3 regions of the Pseudomonas sp. HLT2-19-2 genome follow, and region 1 is predicted to be linked to each of the others. Evidence: predicted binding sites of a transcription regulator. Region 1 holds the regulator's gene; each other region holds the start of a gene.

Region 1 (5,550 bases):
CCGATCGACATGATCGGCCTGGAAGTCGGGTACCGGCTGATTCCGCTGGTGGACCGCAACCAGGGTGGTCAGTTGCTGGCGCGAATCAAAGGCGTGCGCAAGAAGCTGTCGCAGGATCTGGGCTTCCTGATGCCGACTGTGCATATCCGTGACAACCTCGACCTGGCGCCGAGTGCCTATCGCCTGACTCTGATGGGGGTGATCCTGGCCGAAGCGGAGATTTACCCGGACCGCGAACTGGCGATCAACCCGGGGCAGGTCTACGGGACGCTCAACGGCATTACCGCCAAAGATCCGGCTTTCGGTCTGGAGGCGGTCTGGATCGAAATCAGCCAGCGTGCCCAGGCGCAATCCCTCGGTTACACCGTGGTTGATGCCAGTACTGTAGTGGCAACCCACTTGAACCAGATTTTGTACAAGCACTCGAGCGAGTTGATCGGTCACGAAGAAGTGCAGCAACTCATGCAATTGCTGGCCAAAAGCTCACCAAAACTGGCTGAAGAGCTGGTGCCTGGCGTGGTGTCTCTGTCGCAGCTGCTCAAAGTTTTGCAGGCTTTGCTGGCCGAACAGGTGCCAGTACGGGACATTCGCAGCATTGCCGAGGCCATCGCCAACAATGCCGCCAAGAGTCAAGATACTGCCGCGCTGGTGGCCGCCGTGCGCGTCGGCGTATCCCGCGCTATCGTCCAAAGCATTGTAGGCACTGACTCCGAGCTACCAGTGATCACCCTTGAGCCAAGGTTGGAACAGATATTGCTCAATAGTCTTCAGAAGGCAGGACAAGGCTCGGAAGAGGGCGTTCTGCTGGAGCCAAGCATGGCTGAGAAACTGCAACGCTCGTTGATCGATGCGGCGCAGCGTCAGGAAATGCAAGGTCAGCCGGTGATTCTGCTGGTAGCCGGTCCGGTTCGCGCGATGCTGTCGCGATTCGGCCGATTGGCAGTCCCGGGTTTGCACGTGTTGGCGTATCAGGAAATTCCTGACAACAAGCAAGTGACCATCGTTGCGACAGTAGGGCCCAACGGCTGAGGTAGTGGTTTATGCAAGTTAAGCGTTTTTTCGCCGCCGATATGCGTCAGGCCATGAAACTGGTTCGTGATGAGCTGGGCGCTGAAGCCGCCATCATTGGCAACCGCCGGATCGCCGGTGGTGTCGAGTTGACGGCTGCCCTGGATTACAAGTTGTCGGCGCTGGCCCCGCGCGTTCCGAACATGGAACTCGAAGACGAGCTGCGCAAGACCCAGTCGCGGATCGTTACCGCCCAGGCCGAACTGAGCCTGCGAGGCGAAGGCGAGAGCGACAAGAGCACCAATCGCCAGTTGTTCGCCGGCCTGCCACTGACTGCCGCCGAGCCGCTGATCGAACCGACCTACGCCGAACCCCGTCGGCCTGCACCGGCCGCTGCGCCAGCCTCCGGTGGTGTGGACCCGCGGGCGTTCGACTCGATGCGTTTCGAACTCAACAGCTTGCGCGAACTGATGGAAGTGCAACTCGGCTCCCTGGCCTGGAATCAGCTGCAAGGCAGCCGTCCGGCCCAGGCCAATCTTTGGCGTCGCCTGCAACGCATTGGCCTGTCCGGCCCGTTGTCGCGCGATTTGCTGGCGCTGATTACCGATATTGAAGAACCTCGTCAGGCCTGGCGCATGTTGCTGGCGCACCTGGCGCGGATGATCGCCACACCGGAAGTCGAGCCGCTGGAAGAGGGCGGTGTGATTGCCATGGTCGGCCCTGCCGGCATGGGCAAGACCACCACGCTGGCCAAGCTCGCTGCCCGCTACGTGCTCAAGTACGGCGCGCAGAATATCGCGTTGGTGAGCATGGACAGCTACCGTATTGGTGCTCAGGAGCAGCTCAAGACCCTCGGCCGGATCCTCAATGTGTCGGTGACTCACGTCGACCCGGGTCAGTCGCTGGTGCAGGCGCTGGAGCCCTTGCTGCGCAAACGCGTGGTGCTGATCGATACCGCGGGCCTCCAGGCCAGCGATCCGGCACTGCGCATGCAGCTCGAAAGCCTGGCCGGTCGTGGGATCAAATCGAAAAATTATCTGGTGTTGGCAACCACCAGCCAGAAACAGGTTCTAACGGCCGCTTATCACAGTTACAAACGCTGCGGCCTCGCTGGCTGCATCCTGACTAAACTGGATGAAACGGCAAGTCTGGGCGAGGTGTTGAGCCTGGCCATCAGTCATGAATTGCCGGTGGCCTACCTGACCGATGGCCCGCGGATTCCGGATGATTTGCATCTGCCGCGTCGTCATCAGTTGGTCAGTCGCGCCGTAAGCGTGCAAATGCAAGAAGAACCCAGCGAAGAAGCCATGGCTGACATGTTCGCTGATATTTACCACAGCCCGACCAAGCAGGTCGGCTGAGGTATTAATGAACTGTTTTTGTACCTACATCGATGGTCTGCCATGCATTGTTCATTTTGTGAACGCGCAGCCAGTAATGTGGCCTCCGTCTAAGTAAGACAAGGTAAAGAAAATTCATGGGCAGCATGCATCCCGTACAGGTGATCGCGGTGACCGGCGGCAAAGGTGGCGTCGGGAAAACTAACGTGTCAGTGAACTTGTCCCTGGCTCTAGCTGAACTCGGCCGGCGCGTCATGCTGCTGGACGCCGATCTGGGGCTGGCGAACGTTGACGTCCTGCTGGGACTGACACCCAAACGTACGTTGGCCGACGTGATCGAAGGCCGCTGTGAGCTGCGCGACGTTCTGTTGCAGGGCCCTGGCGGCATCCGCATCGTCCCGGCCGCGTCCGGCACTCAAAGCATGGTCCATCTGAGCCCGGCCCAACACGCCGGCCTGATCCAGGCGTTCAGCGATATCGGCGACAATCTCGACGTATTGGTGATCGACACCGCTGCGGGCATTGGTGACTCGGTAGTCAGTTTCGTTCGTGCAGCGCAAGAAGTCTTGCTGGTGGTCTGCGACGAACCGACCTCGATCACTGATGCCTACGCACTGATCAAACTGCTAAACCGCGATTACGGCATGAACCGCTTCCGCGTCCTGGCCAACATGGCCCAGAGCCCGCAGGAAGGTCGCAACCTGTTCGCCAAGTTGACCAAGGTCACAGATCGCTTCCTCGACGTCGCCTTACAATACGTCGGCGCGGTGCCTTACGACGAAAGCGTGCGTAAGGCTGTGCAGAAACAGCGCGCCGTCTATGAAGCCTTCCCGCGTTCCAAGTGCTCCCTGGCGTTCAAGGCCATTGCACAGAAGGTCGATACCTGGCCGTTGCCTGCCAACCCGCGTGGGCACCTGGAGTTTTTCGTCGAGCGCCTCGTGCAACAAACGGCAGGACCGGTGTTATGACAGCCAGCGGCTACAACCTCTACAAGAAGTCGGCACGTGACGCGCAGTACGAGCTGATCGAGCGTTACGCGCCACTGGTTAAACGCATTGCCTACCACTTGCTGGCGCGTCTGCCGGCCAGTGTCCAGGTCGAAGACCTGATCCAGGCCGGGATGATTGGCCTGCTTGAAGTGTCGACCAAATACGACGCCAGCAAAGGCGCGAGTTTCGAGACGTACGCGGGCATACGAATCCGCGGCGCGATGCTCGATGAAGTACGCAAGGGGGACTGGGCGCCACGTTCGGTCCACCGCAATACCCGGATGGTCAGCGACGCCATTCGCTCGATTGAAGCTAAAACCGGTCGTGACGCTAAAGATCACGAGGTTGCGGCCGAACTCCAATTGAGTCTCGACGATTATTACGGGATTTTGAACGACACCCTGGGCAGCCGGTTATTCAGTTTCGACGATCTGTTGCAGGACGGCGAACACGAAGGGCTGCACGAGGATGGCGCCAGTGCTCATCTGGAGCCGTCGCGCGATCTGGAAGATGAACGCTTCCAGATGGCACTGGCGGACGCGATTGCCAATTTGCCGGAGCGTGAGCGACTGGTGTTGGCGCTGTACTACGACGAAGAGTTGAATCTCAAGGAAATCGGTGAAGTCCTGGGGGTCAGCGAATCGCGGGTCAGCCAGTTACACAGCCAGTGCGCGGCCCGTTTGCGGGGGCGTTTGGGGGAGTGGCGAGCGCGCTGAAGGCAGTGTGGGGGCACTGCGAACGCGGCTGGTGGGGTGTTGAACCGCACGGGTCCCGATCTGTTGTGCTCCAGACAGTCATTGAGTGCTTTGCCGGATTGATTGAAATGGCGCGTCCAGGTGCTGGGCGCGTTTAAGACTGCTTGGAGGTCGAATTGAACAAGAACATGAAAATCCTCATCGTTGATGACTTCTCAACGATGCGGCGGATCATAAAAAACCTGTTGCGTGACCTTGGGTTCACCAACACGGTCGAGGCCGATGATGGCATCACTGCCATTCCTGTTCTCAACAGCGGGAGCATCGACTTTCTGGTAACGGACTGGAACATGCCTGGCATGACCGGTATCGATCTGCTGCGCCATGTGCGTGCCGATGAAAAGCTCAAGCATCTGCCGGTGCTGATGGTGACCGCTGAAGCCAAGCGCGAGCAGATCATCGAGGCAGCCCAGGCCGGTGTTAACGGCTATGTGGTCAAACCCTTTACGGCCCAGGCGTTGAAAGAAAAAATCGAAAAGATTTTCGAACGCATCGGTTGAGAAACTGCGCCACGGGGGAGCTATGGAGCATAACGAATCTTCACAGGGCGATTTCGAGTCGACCCTGAAAAAACACGCTGTTGAACTGGTCGAAAGCCTTGAAAAAGGCAGGTTCGGCGACGCCGTGCAACTGATCCATGAGCTCAACCAGACCCGTGACCGCGGCCTGTACCAGGAAGTGGGCAAGCTCACTCGCGAGCTGCATAGCGCGATCGTCAATTTCCAGATTGACCCGAACATGCCGCAAGCCGAGGAAGTGTCACAAATCACGGACGCCACCGAGCGTCTGGGCTATGTGGTCAAGCTGACCGAGGCCGCGGCCAACCGCACCATGGACCTGGTGGAAAACGCCACGCCGCTGGTCAACGGCCTGAGCAATGAAGCGCAGGCCTTGAGCACCGACTGGGGACGGTTCATGCGGCGCGAAGTCGGGGCTGAAGAGTTCCGCGAACTGGCCCGGCGAGTCGACGGTTTCCTGACACGCAGCAGCGAAGACAATCGCGTTGTGTCGAGCAACCTCAACGACATTCTGCTCGCTCAGGATTACCAGGACCTCACCGGTCAGGTGATTAAGCGTGTGACCCAATTGGTCACCGAAGTTGAAAGCAACCTGCTCAAGCTCGTGCTCATGGCCAGTCAGGTGGACCGCTTTGCGGGCATCGAACATGACCGTGAAGCGATGCTGGCTGAAAAAGATCCACAAAAACATCTCTCTCAGGGTGAAGGTCCGCAGATTCATGCCGATAAAAGAGAAGATGTTGTGTCCGGTCAGGACGATGTGGACGATTTGTTATCCAGCCTAGGATTTTAGAGTTTTAGCATTTTAGGTTTTTTAGGTTTTTAGACCTCGGGAGCACCCCCTTAATGAGCTTCGGCGCCGATGAAGAGATCCTTCAGGATTTCCTGGTTGAGGCCGGCGAGATTCTAGAGCAACTGTCCGAACAGCTGGTCGAGCTTG
Region 2 (5,550 bases), 980 kb from region 1:
CGTACCGGTTCAGAGCAACGAGAGGGGTCGTCTGCTCTTTACCTCCCTCGCCCGGCAAGATCAAACCGTACGTCGATATGAGGTAGGAGATACCGGTCGCTGGGTACCCGGCGCTTGCCCCTGTGGACTGGACTCACCACGGTTCGAGCTGCTGCAGCGGCACGGCAAGCTGGTGCGAATTGGCACGGAATTCATTTCGCCTTCCGCTCTGCAACAAACTGTGGGTTTACCCATTCAAGTTTTTCTGGACCACACCGCCAGCGGCGTCGAACGCATGCGGATCCGAGTGGATGCTGATGCCGACCGAGTTCACGACCAACTAATGACACACACAGCCGTGGCGAACGCCGTGAGCGCCGCGTTGTTAATAGTGGACATTGAAGTGTGTGCCGAACATGAGTTCAGCCGAAACAAACACAGTGGCAAGACACCCCTGGTCATCGATCAAAGAAAATAAAAAAAGACTGTTTATTACGTGACCTTGTTGTTTAACCAGACGCCTGATAGCAAACGAGAACCCAGTGAAATCACCCTACTCGCTTGAGCAACTTGTGCCTTATGTACGGCAACACTCCAACTTCTATCGCACACATCTGAAACACTTACCGCTGAACAGTATTGATTTAAAAGATTTGCCACTGATCGACTTGACCGACTATTGGGCCGACAGCAATGACCTGCATCACTGGCCGGTCCTGACCGGCACTGTTGATGATGCTCTGGTGTTTAAAACTGGAGGCTCGACCGGCCAGGGCAAACTCTCGGTTTACTCCCGAGACGAATGGCACGCCATGGTCAGTACGTTTGGACAAAGCCTCGCGACTCAACTGAACCACGGCGACCGGGTGGCGAATCTGTTTTTTTCCGGAGACCTTTACGCCAGTTTTCTGTTCACGCATCACTCATTGGCGCATGTCGGGAAATCCATCTGTGAATTTCCGTTCACCGGCCAAGTCGAATTGGATGGATTGGCTGAGGCCATTGCCCGACATCGAATTAATGTTCTGGCCGGGATCCCGGCACAGTTACTGCGATTCGCTGCGTACCTTGCACAGCATCGACAAGTGCTGTGCGAGGTCGAAACGCTGCTTTATGCAGGAGAAAGCCTGTTTGCTGCGCAACTGGCAATCTTCGCCGAAGTGTTCCCCAACGCCCGCATCGCTTCGATTGGCTATGCCAGCGTGGACGCCGGTCTCATCGGGGCTTCCGACCGCGACTGTGCATTGGGCGAACATCGGGTGTTCGAACGCCATACCCTATTGGAAATCGTCGATGAACTCACCGGTGAGGTCATCGAAGAATGCGATCGCACCGGGCTGTTAGTTGTGACCAATCTGGCTCGTCGGCTCATGCCCTTGCTGCGTTACCCGGTGGGTGACCTTGCCTGCTGGCGTGAACCCGGCGCGACCTCGAGGCGTAAATTTGCGCTAAAGGGGGAAGTGCGTACAGCCAGCGGATACGAGTCGGAGTGATGTCGCTGTTTCCCGCCGAAATAAGCGAGATCGTCGAGCGGATTGCCAACAGTAACCAATGGCAGTTGCTCATCGAAAATACCGGTTACAAGGACATTCTGAGTTTGAAATGGGTACCCGGGCCCCAGCAACAGAGTGTCGAGCCAACGCTGCGGGCATTACAGGAAGCGCTGGTCACCCAATACCCCGACATCGACGACCTGAGTCGCGATGGGCTGCTCGAGTTGCGAGTCCTGCCCTGCGCAGTCACAGACCTGAGCCTGCATCCCCGCTCCGGCAAACAACCGCGGATCCTGGACTTACGCGTGTATGACGCCCCCTCGCCGGAGCCCGATTAATGAGCCAGCTGATTTTTCGACGCTACCAGCCATCCGACGCACAGGCCGTGAGCCAGTTATTTCGCGAGATCTACGGCGATCATTACGCCAAGCCAGATATTTACTTGCCAGCCCTGATCAGTCAGCACAATGCCGAGGGCCGCTGGCAATCCGTCGTTGCGGTGGACGACAAGTACGTCCTGGGACACGCCGCGTTGTGCCTCGATGCGCTTTCATTAACCGCTGAACTGGCGCTCATGGCGGTGCATCCCGCCGCTCAGGGGCAAAACGTCGCGACGCTTCTTGGCTCGCAACTCATCGAGCTTTCAGAATCCTTGAAACTTAAAAGCCTCTCGACCAAGCAAGTGACTCACCATCCGTACACGCAACGCATCGCAGAAAAAATCGGCTTTCATAGCACTGGTTTGCTTCCCGACTACATCGCGTCGCCACTCACTGAACCGTTGCGGGAAACCATGGTGCTGGGTTGTCACATCAATGAAGGACACTCACGCCCACTTCCCGATATCCCATGGCCCGAGAGTTGCCGAGCGTTCATGCAGCATCTTTGTTCAGTGTTTGGTACTTACCAGGGCATGGCGCCTTGCCTCCCTCTGCCCGTGCAAATCGAACAACACCATGAACGGTTCGAAATGCTCATTCAGCGCTTGAACAAACATCTTCTGGATCAAATCCGGCACCTGCCCAGGCACTGGCTGATCTCGGCCAAACTCGAACTGTCCTGGCACTTTGCCGAGGATTTAAGCAGTTTGTCGGCCCTCGGTTTCACCTTCACCGGGCTGATGCCCACGCTATACAGTCAAGGGTGGTTCGCGCTGTTTCATCGAGGGGCCGAGCCTCGGCAACTCGAACTGCATTGCCCGCACATGCAACGGTTGCATGACGACTTACAGCAAAACGGCAACACCCTCAGCAGCAAGGCTGCAAAGGACAGCGCTTGCTCAGCCGCTTGAGTTTTTTCGAAGAAAGTCATTACCCGGTTCTTGCTTGGGGGTGACATTTTCCGGATCGAAGCCTTTGATGTTCCTGTGCAGTTTCTGCTCATCCATTATCTTCGTGTTCAGCACGGTGGGATTGCTTCCCACCAATGCCAACATCTGGAAAGTGCCCTGTTTCATTGGTCTAGACATTAATTAGAAATGGGCATAGGTAACTGAACAAGTACTAAGTACACGCTGGCTGCGTTAGTTAGTATCCACTACGACACCTTTCACGCGCGCCACCCGTCACCTCACGCCTTTCTTGCACTATCGTACCTAATGCTCGGCTTTCCCCAGCCGATAGCCCTTGAAAGCGCCTAATTTCCATACCAATAATCACAACAAGAACGCTGCACAAGGACCGGTCCCATGCCCGCATTCCGTACCATCCAGGCTCGTTACACGCTATTTCTGGTCCTGTTCATTCTGCTGTTGTCCGTGCTGACAGTGGTCGGCATCAGCCAGTTGGTCGCACCCAAGCTGCGCCACACCGAAGAACTAGTGGCCCTCAACCGCATCGCCGAAGTCGCCGAGCAAATCCAGGGCGAATTAAACAAGGTTCAGGCGCAACAGCGCAGCATCACCCAGACCATTCCCCTGCTCGACAGTGCGGCCATCGACAGCGTTCTGCCGGGGTTAGTGGACCAATACGGTGAATTGAAAGTCTTCGGCGGCGGCATCTGGCCACTGCCCGGTCAGCGTGAAGCCGGACGCAACAAGTTCAGCACCTTCTGGCACCGCGATGCCTCGGGGAAATTGGCCGTTAACACGTTCTGGAACAGCGACGCCGCGCCCAACTATTACGACCAGACCTGGTACAAGGGTGGCATGCAGACCCCTCGCGGCCAATGCGCCTGGGCAGCTGCTTATAAAGATGACGCCAGCGCCGAGCCGCGCACCAACTGCGCCATGGCAATCCAGAAGAATGGCGCGGCCTACGGTGTCTCGACCATCGATGTGACCCTGGGCTTCTTCAATGACCTGATCGCGCGCAAGGAAAAAGACCTCGGCGCCGAAATGCTGATCGTCGAGGCCGACGGCAAGATCATCAGCAACAGCTCGCGCATCAGCGGGCCGATTGTACTGAAGAACATCAGTGAACTGGCCGGCAACTCGCCGTTCGCCACTCAGGTGAAGGCCGGCCTGCAAAACCGTGACCAGTCGCAGCGTGTCGAATTCGACGACAACGGCGAACCCAATACTTTCTTCATGCGTCCGATTGAAGGCACACCCTGGTTCCTTGCCACGGCTTTGCCGACCAAGCTGATCACCGCCCAGCGCGACGACGTGCTCAGCACGCTGAGCCTGCTGCAAATCCCGATGGTGATCCTGCTGGTGTTGTTGCAGATCTACGCGATTCGCCAACTGATCCAGCGGATGAAAGCCCTAAAGGCCAACATCGACGCACTGTCTGCCGGTGGCGCCGACCTGACCAAACGCATCACCATTCGCGCCGAAGACGAACTGGGCGCCATCGGCCACTCGGTCAACGCCTTCATCGCCTACTTGCAGAACATGATCGGCGAAGTCACCCAGGCCACTGGCGCCATGGCATCCAGCCTGGATAACCTGCAACGCACGTCCGCCCACACCAGCCAGATTCTGGTGCGTCACGCTTCGGAAACCGATCAGACCGTCACCGCCATCACCGAGATGAGTTCCACCGCCGAGAGCGTCGCGCAGAACGCCGCCGAAACCGCTGCGTTCACCCAGCGCGCCAACGAAAACGCCGACCGTTCGCGGGTCGTGGTGGGCGAAGCGTCCAGCAGCGTGATTGCGCTGATCGACGAAGTGGCCAGCGCCACTCATAAGGTCGAAAGCATGCAGCAGGACGCGCAACGCATCACTGAGATTCTCGGAGTGATCGGCGCCATTGCCGGGCAAACCAACTTGTTGGCACTCAACGCTGCCATCGAAGCAGCCCGTGCCGGCGAACAAGGCCGCGGTTTTGCGGTGGTGGCGGATGAAGTGCGTGCCCTTGCCGCCCGCACTCAGGCCAGCACCTCGGAAATCAACGAAATGCTGACCCGCCTGACTCAGGGCGTGAGTTCGTCGGTAAGCGCCATGGAAAACACCCAGGCCAGTTGCCAATCGGCCGCCGATGCCACGGCACGGGTCAACACCGGTCTGGATGAAATGGCCGGTTCCGTTAGCCATATCAACAGCCTCAGCACCCAGATCGCCACCGCCGCCGAGCAGCAAAGTGCAGTGACCGAAGAGATCAACCGCAGCATGGTGCAGATCCGCCACATGGTCGATGAACTGGTGAAAAGCGGCCAGGCCAGCGAGCTCAATACCCAACAACTGCTGGAAGCCAACAGTCGCGTGAGCGCGATCATGGGGCGGTTCAAGGTTCGTTAATTCTGCTCTTCCCTGAGTGCCGTCCCCGGCACTCAGCGGCCAACCTGACAATCTTGTAATCTGCGCCTCATCTGACTGACAGCTTTGATCTACGATGATCAAAGCTGCCCAGTTTTGTATTACTTCGAAACACTCCTTGAATGCCTGGCCAAAAAAAATGGTCAGAATGCATTTTTTTGGCCGCAATTCGAGACGAGATTCCCCATGCGAACCCACCTGCGTCTGATCGCCCTGAGCGCCCTGTTGATTTCCTCCCTGGCCCAGGCCACTGACCTGATCCCGATCGAGGTTCACCGTGATGCCAATTGCGGTTGCTGCAAAAAATGGATCAGCCATCTGGAGGCCAACGGCTTCAAAGTCGCTGATCACGTCGAAACCAACATGATCGAATTCAAGCAA
Region 3 (5,550 bases), 1.0 Mb from region 1:
CGGAGACGGTGACCCTCAACTGCATAACTCGGGCCAGGAGATGAAACAACCAGATACAAAAAACTCCGCATCTGGCACTTGCGTGATCAGAATACAGAGTTTTTTGGGTGTTGCCCGAGCTGTTTGATTTTCTTTACATAAGCCTTACGCGGCGGCGAACAACTGCTCGCTGATTTGCGTGTGAGCGTCGCTCATGGCTTTGGTGCGGACTTCGTCGCCGTAGGCAAGGCCATGGGCACGGACGAACTCGATGTCCGTGATACCGATGAAGCCGAACAGCACTTTCAAGTAATCTTCGTGAGCAACACCCGTCGCTTGACCGGCATGCAGACCACCGGCAGTCGATACGATGACGACTTTCTTGCCCCCGCACAGGCCTTCAGGGCCGGCTTCGGTGTAACGGAAGGTCTGACCGGCAACGGCGATGCGGTCGATCCATGCCTTGAGTTGTGTCGGGATAGTGAAGTTGTACATCGGGGCTGCAATCACCACGGCATCGGCGGCGAGGAATTCGGCCAGCGTCGAGGCGCTCAGCTCGGCTTCGTGCTGCTGGGCGGCGTTGCGCAATTCAGCGGTGGTGCCGGCGGCGACCAGGGTGGTGGCGGAAAAGTGACTGATGGCATCGGCGGCCAAGTCGCGGTAGGTCACCACGGCAGCCGGCTCGGCCGTTTGCCAGGCTTTAACGACTTCGCTGCTCAGCTGACGGGAAGCCGAGTTGTCACCAAGAATGCTCGAATCGATATGCAGCAATTTCATGTGGGATCTCCAGGTGAGGATCGCTACGCGGCGATCTGATGGAGAGAATCCTACAGGCGAAACCAATAGATGATTAGGCCGCAACAATGCGATAGTTCGTCCCACTGATAGAACAATAGAGCTCAACCATGCAAGACCTCAATGATCTTTACTATTTCGCCAAGGTGGTTGAAGCCGGTGGCTTCGCAGCGGCCGGGCGTTTGCTCGGGATTCCCAAGTCGCGCTTATCACGGCGCATCGCTGAGCTGGAAGAACGTCTGGGCGCGCGCCTGCTGCACCGCACCACCCGACAACTGAAGCTGACTGCCGTGGGTGAACGTTATCTGCGGCACTGTCAGGCGATGCTGCTGGAAGCCGAGATGGCGGATGAAGCCGTCGCCAGCATGTCCAGCGAACCTCGCGGGCGTTTGCGGGTGTCCTGCCCCGTCGGGCTGGCCAACCAAATTCTGCCGACAGTGATTAGCGATTTCCTTGAAAAGTTTCCTCAGGTTCAACTGGAAGTCATGCTGCTCAACCGCCGTGTCGATCTGGTGACCGAGGGCGTCGATGTCGCGCTGCGGGTGCGTGAGTTGGGCGACGAGGATCCGCTGCTGGTCACTCGACGTTTGCGCCAGGCACAGATGGCGCTGGTCGCCAGCCCCGCGTTCTTGCACGGACGTGAAATCAACCACCCCGAAGACCTGAAAAACCTGCCCGTGCTCGGCGCCCTGGAAGCCGACCGCCTGGTGCATATACGCATGCTCAACCAACAGGGCAAAAGCTTTGAGTTGAGCCTCGAAGCGCGATTGGGCATCGATGACTTTATCGTGCGCAAGGCCTGCACCCTCGCTGGCCAGGGTTTTACCATGCTGCCGATGATGTATTGCGAGCAGGAACTGGAAAACGGCTCGCTGGTGCAGTTGCTGCCCGATTGGTCGCTGCCTGGCGGCTGGCTGCAAGCGGTCTACCCTCATCGACGCGGGGTGATGCCGGCCGTACGCGCCTGGCTCGACCATTTGATCGAATCATTCAATGCCTGCGGGGACCGACTGATATGAAGGCTGGACGTATGAGCGAAGAGGACGTCGCGCAATTCTGTCTCGCGCTGCCGGGAGCGCGGGAAGACTACAAGTGGGGTGGCGTACGGGTGTTTTCGATTGCGGGGAACAAGATGTTTGCTTTGCAGAATCTGCGGGGCGAATCCCTGGCCTTCAAGGTCGACAAGGACTTGTTTCTCGGTCATTGCGACCGCCCGGGAATCCGCCCGGCGCCGTATCTGGCGCGGGCTCAGTGGATCATCATGGAAACGCCCTACCCTGTGGGCACCGAAGAGCTGCAAGGCTTGTTGCAGCGTTCCCATCAATTGGTGGTGAGCAAGTTGCCCAAGCGTACCCAGGTCGGACTGCTGCTTTAAAACAGCGCCAGCAGATTGGCCCCCAGGAACAATTGATCGATCCAGAACACTTGATGCAGCAGCACGATCACCCAGAAGATCAGCTGAAACGACACTTTGCGCGTCTTGTGCCGAAACAGCTGCTGTGCCAGCAAGGCGCCCGGCCAGCCGCCGGCGAGTTCCACCGCATGCAGCACGTTCTCCGGCGTGCGCCAATGGTCGGCCCGGGCCTTGCGCTTGTCGCTCCAGTACAGAAAGAACGCCAGCATGCTGACAATCCCGTACGCCGCCAGGGGAATTACCGAAACCCCGCGCAGCCACAACGACATCGCGCCGAACAGCGGCAGCGCGCACAGCACCGCGAACACCAGCAGTTTCAGCCGTGGTTGCTGGATCTCTCCTCCAGGCTTGCGTCCGGGCTTGTTGCGCGAGCTGCCATCATTCATGGCTTGACCGCGGTCCAGTCGATCCAGCCGAACTGCCAGGTGGCCAGGATGACCAGGCCGAACGCGATGCGATACCAGGCAAACGCCGCATAGCTGTGGCTGCCGATGAACACGAGCAAGGCTCTGACGGCAATCATCGCGAAGATGAACGCCGTCACGAAACCGATCGCGAACACCGGAAAATCAGCCGGAACGAACAGGTCGCGATACTTGTAGCCTGAGTACACCGCCGCGCCGACCATCGTCGGCATCGCCAGGAAGAAAGAAAACTCGGTGGCGGTCTTGCGCGACAAGCCGAACAGCAAACCGCCAATGATCGTCGAGCCGGAGCGCGAGGTCCCAGGAATCATTGCCAGGCACTGGGCAAAACCAACTTTCAGCGCGTCTTTCCAGGTGATTTCGTCGACGGTGTGGGCATGCACTTCATGCTGACGCTTCTCAGCCCACAGCATGACGATACCGCCCACGACCAACGCCGTGGCCACGGTGATCGGGTTGAACAGATACTCGTGGATCAGATCAGCGAAAATCACCCCCAATACCACGGCTGGCAGGAAGGCGATCAGCAGGTTCGCGGTAAAGCGTCGAGCGCTCGGCTGCGTCGGCAAACCGATAACCACATCGAATATCTTGCGGCGAAACTCCCACACCACCGCCAGAATCGCCCCCAACTGAATAATGATGTTGAAGGCCATGGCCCGCTCGCCACCGAAGTTGAGCAAGTCCGCCACAATAATTTGGTGACCGGTACTGGAAATGGGCAAAAACTCCGTCAGCCCTTCTACAACGCCTAAAATCAATGCCTGCAAGGCCGTCCAAAGATCCATCAATCCCCCAAAGGCGATGCGTAAAAGCATGCCCCGTTAATATGTGTCAGAGCGTTAACTGCGATCAGCGTAGCTGACGTCCCGCGCGCACAGGATTCAGACGAAACCATAAAAATTCCGTGAAAAATCAACTTGAATTCAGGTTTTTCCGTGCGGGGCCGAAATCCTATCAGACAAGTCCGATTAGCGCTGCCGCGTTATTGGACTTGGGTCGGATATGACCGATAGGCAAAGTGTGGTTGGATGCTGGCGATCATTCATTACAAGAAAAAAAACCGGAGTGGCAGCGTTATGAACAGCTTGCGCAGTTTGTCGATCAGCCGACGTTTGTGGCTCATCTTGATCGTGGCCGTGATGATGCTAATGACGTTGGGCGTTTTGATGCTCAAGCAGATTCACGATGACCTGTACCACGCCAAAGCTCAGAAAACCCAGCATGTGGTGCAAACCGCCAGCGGTATTCTGACCTATTACCACGACCTCGAAACCGCCGGCACCCTCACCCGCGATGCTGCGCAGAAGCAGGCACTGACAGCTGTTCGCGGTCTGCGCTATGACCAGAATGACTACTTCTGGATCAATGACCTGACGCCGGTGATGATCATGCACCCGGCCAATCCGAAACTCGATGGCCAGAACCTCGCGGCAATCCGCGACCCGGATGGCTTTGCCCTGTTTAACGAAATGGTCGCCGTCGCCAAGAGCAAGGGTGCCGGCACCATCGACTATCGCTGGCCTAAACCGGGGGCCAGTGCGCCGGTAGAAAAAACGTCCTACGTCAAACTGTTCGAACCCTGGGGCTGGGTGATCGGTTCGGGCGTGTACATCGATGACATGCAGGCCGAGTTCTATAGCCAGGTTTGGAAGGCCTCGTTCGTGGGGCTGGTGATTGCCCTGATCATGGCGCTGTTGGTGATCCTGATTGCCCGCAGCATCGTGCGTCCACTGCAGGAAACCGTGAACGCCATGGCCAACATCGCCAGCGGCGAGAGCGACCTGACCCGCAGCCTCGACACCCATGGCCAGGATGAAGTCACGCAACTGGCACGACACTTCAACGCCTTCACCGCCAAGCTGCGACTGGTGATCAAAGAACTGCAAGTGTCCGCCAGTGCCCTGGGCCAGTCGTCCAGTGAACTGGGCAACGACGCCGCCCAGGCCCAGCAACGTAGCCAGCAGCAGTCGCAACAAATGGAACTGGTGGCCACTGCCATCAATGAAGTGACGTATGGCGTTCACGATGTTGCGAAAAACGCCGAGCACGCCGCCAGCGAAATGCGCGATGCCGAGTCTCAGGCGCAGCAGGGCCAGATCAATATCGATGGCAGCCTGCAACAAATTGACAAATTGTCGTCCACCATCGATCAGGCGGTGGAAGTGATTCGCACCCTGGCCGCCGAAAGCACGCAGATTGGCAGCGTCCTCGAAGTGATCCGTTCCATCGCCGAGCAAACCAACCTGCTGGCCCTCAACGCGGCCATCGAAGCCGCCCGGGCCGGCGAGCAAGGCCGCGGTTTTGCGGTGGTGGCCGATGAAGTGCGACTGCTGGCCCAGCGTACCCAGAAGTCCACGGCCGAGATCCAGTCGATGATCGAGCGCCTGCAAAGTCATTCCGAAGCGGCGGTCAAAGTGATCGGCGACAGCAGCCGTGCATCGCAGTTGACCATCGAGCAGGCCGGTCTGGCCGGTGCAAGCCTGAATGCCATTGGCCAGGCGCTGCGCAACCTCAACGGGTTGAACGCCTCCATCGCCAGCGCGACCTTGCAACAGGCGCATGTGGTCGAGGACATCAACCAGAACGTCACCCAGGCAGCCGGGTTATCCCACAGCACGGCGCTGGCGGCCGAACAGTCGAGCGTGGCCAGCGTTCACCTGAAGGAATTGAGTGAGCAGTTGAACGGTCTGCTCAAGCAGTTCCGGGTGTAACCGCCTTTGTAGCAGTTGCCTAGCTCGGCAGCTGCTACAAAGGACAGCGCACGCCGGTTCTACTCGGTAGCGTCTGCCGTTACAATCCGCCCCTCCTCTTAAACTTCCCCCAAGGAACCGCCATGTCCGGGCTTGAACTGTTTGCCGCCACCCTCGGTGTCATTGCCGTTTGGTTGACCGTCAAACAGAACCCCTGGTGCTGGCCGATCGGCCTGGTCATGGT

The links. Region 1 encodes FliA, which starts transcription of late flagellar genes. Its sites were predicted from a motif close to CTAAAGTTTNNNNNNNNNNNGCCGNTAA; they were not measured.
Region 2: the regulator FliA is predicted to act here: its motif matches at 3,067-3,094, upstream of ACYZTU_RS16420 (methyl-accepting chemotaxis protein).
Region 3: the regulator FliA is predicted to act here: its motif matches at 3,539-3,566, upstream of ACYZTU_RS16160 (methyl-accepting chemotaxis protein).

Annotation. Positions count from the first base shown of each region.
Region 1 is NZ_CM142712.1:4,488,022-4,493,571, reverse strand. Features, by position in the region: gene flhA (flagellar biosynthesis protein FlhA) at 1-1,029, shown strand, start outside; gene flhF (flagellar biosynthesis protein FlhF) at 1,041-2,369, shown strand; gene fleN (flagellar synthesis regulator FleN) at 2,486-3,316, shown strand; gene fliA (RNA polymerase sigma factor FliA) at 3,313-4,053, shown strand; gene ACYZTU_RS20855 (chemotaxis response regulator CheY) at 4,221-4,592, shown strand; gene ACYZTU_RS20850 (protein phosphatase CheZ) at 4,615-5,403, shown strand; gene ACYZTU_RS20845 (chemotaxis protein CheA) at 5,457-5,550, shown strand, end outside.
Region 2 is NZ_CM142712.1:3,505,536-3,511,085, forward strand. Features, by position in the region: gene ACYZTU_RS16400 (acyl-CoA reductase) at 1-457, shown strand, start outside; partial or broken gene ACYZTU_RS16405 (phenylacetate--CoA ligase family protein) at 522-1,810, shown strand; gene ACYZTU_RS16410 (GNAT family N-acetyltransferase) at 1,810-2,763, shown strand; gene ACYZTU_RS16415 (hypothetical protein) at 2,752-2,928, opposite strand; gene ACYZTU_RS16420 (methyl-accepting chemotaxis protein) at 3,160-5,151, shown strand; gene ACYZTU_RS16425 (DUF411 domain-containing protein) at 5,356-5,550, shown strand, end outside.
Region 3 is NZ_CM142712.1:3,448,275-3,453,824, forward strand. Features, by position in the region: gene ACYZTU_RS16135 (FMN-dependent NADH-azoreductase) at 145-756, opposite strand; gene ACYZTU_RS16140 (LysR substrate-binding domain-containing protein) at 885-1,793, shown strand; gene ACYZTU_RS16145 (MmcQ/YjbR family DNA-binding protein) at 1,790-2,149, shown strand; gene ACYZTU_RS16150 (DUF1294 domain-containing protein) at 2,146-2,574, opposite strand; gene ACYZTU_RS16155 (undecaprenyl-diphosphate phosphatase) at 2,571-3,401, opposite strand; gene ACYZTU_RS16160 (methyl-accepting chemotaxis protein) at 3,693-5,327, shown strand; gene pnuC (nicotinamide riboside transporter PnuC) at 5,450-5,550, shown strand, end outside.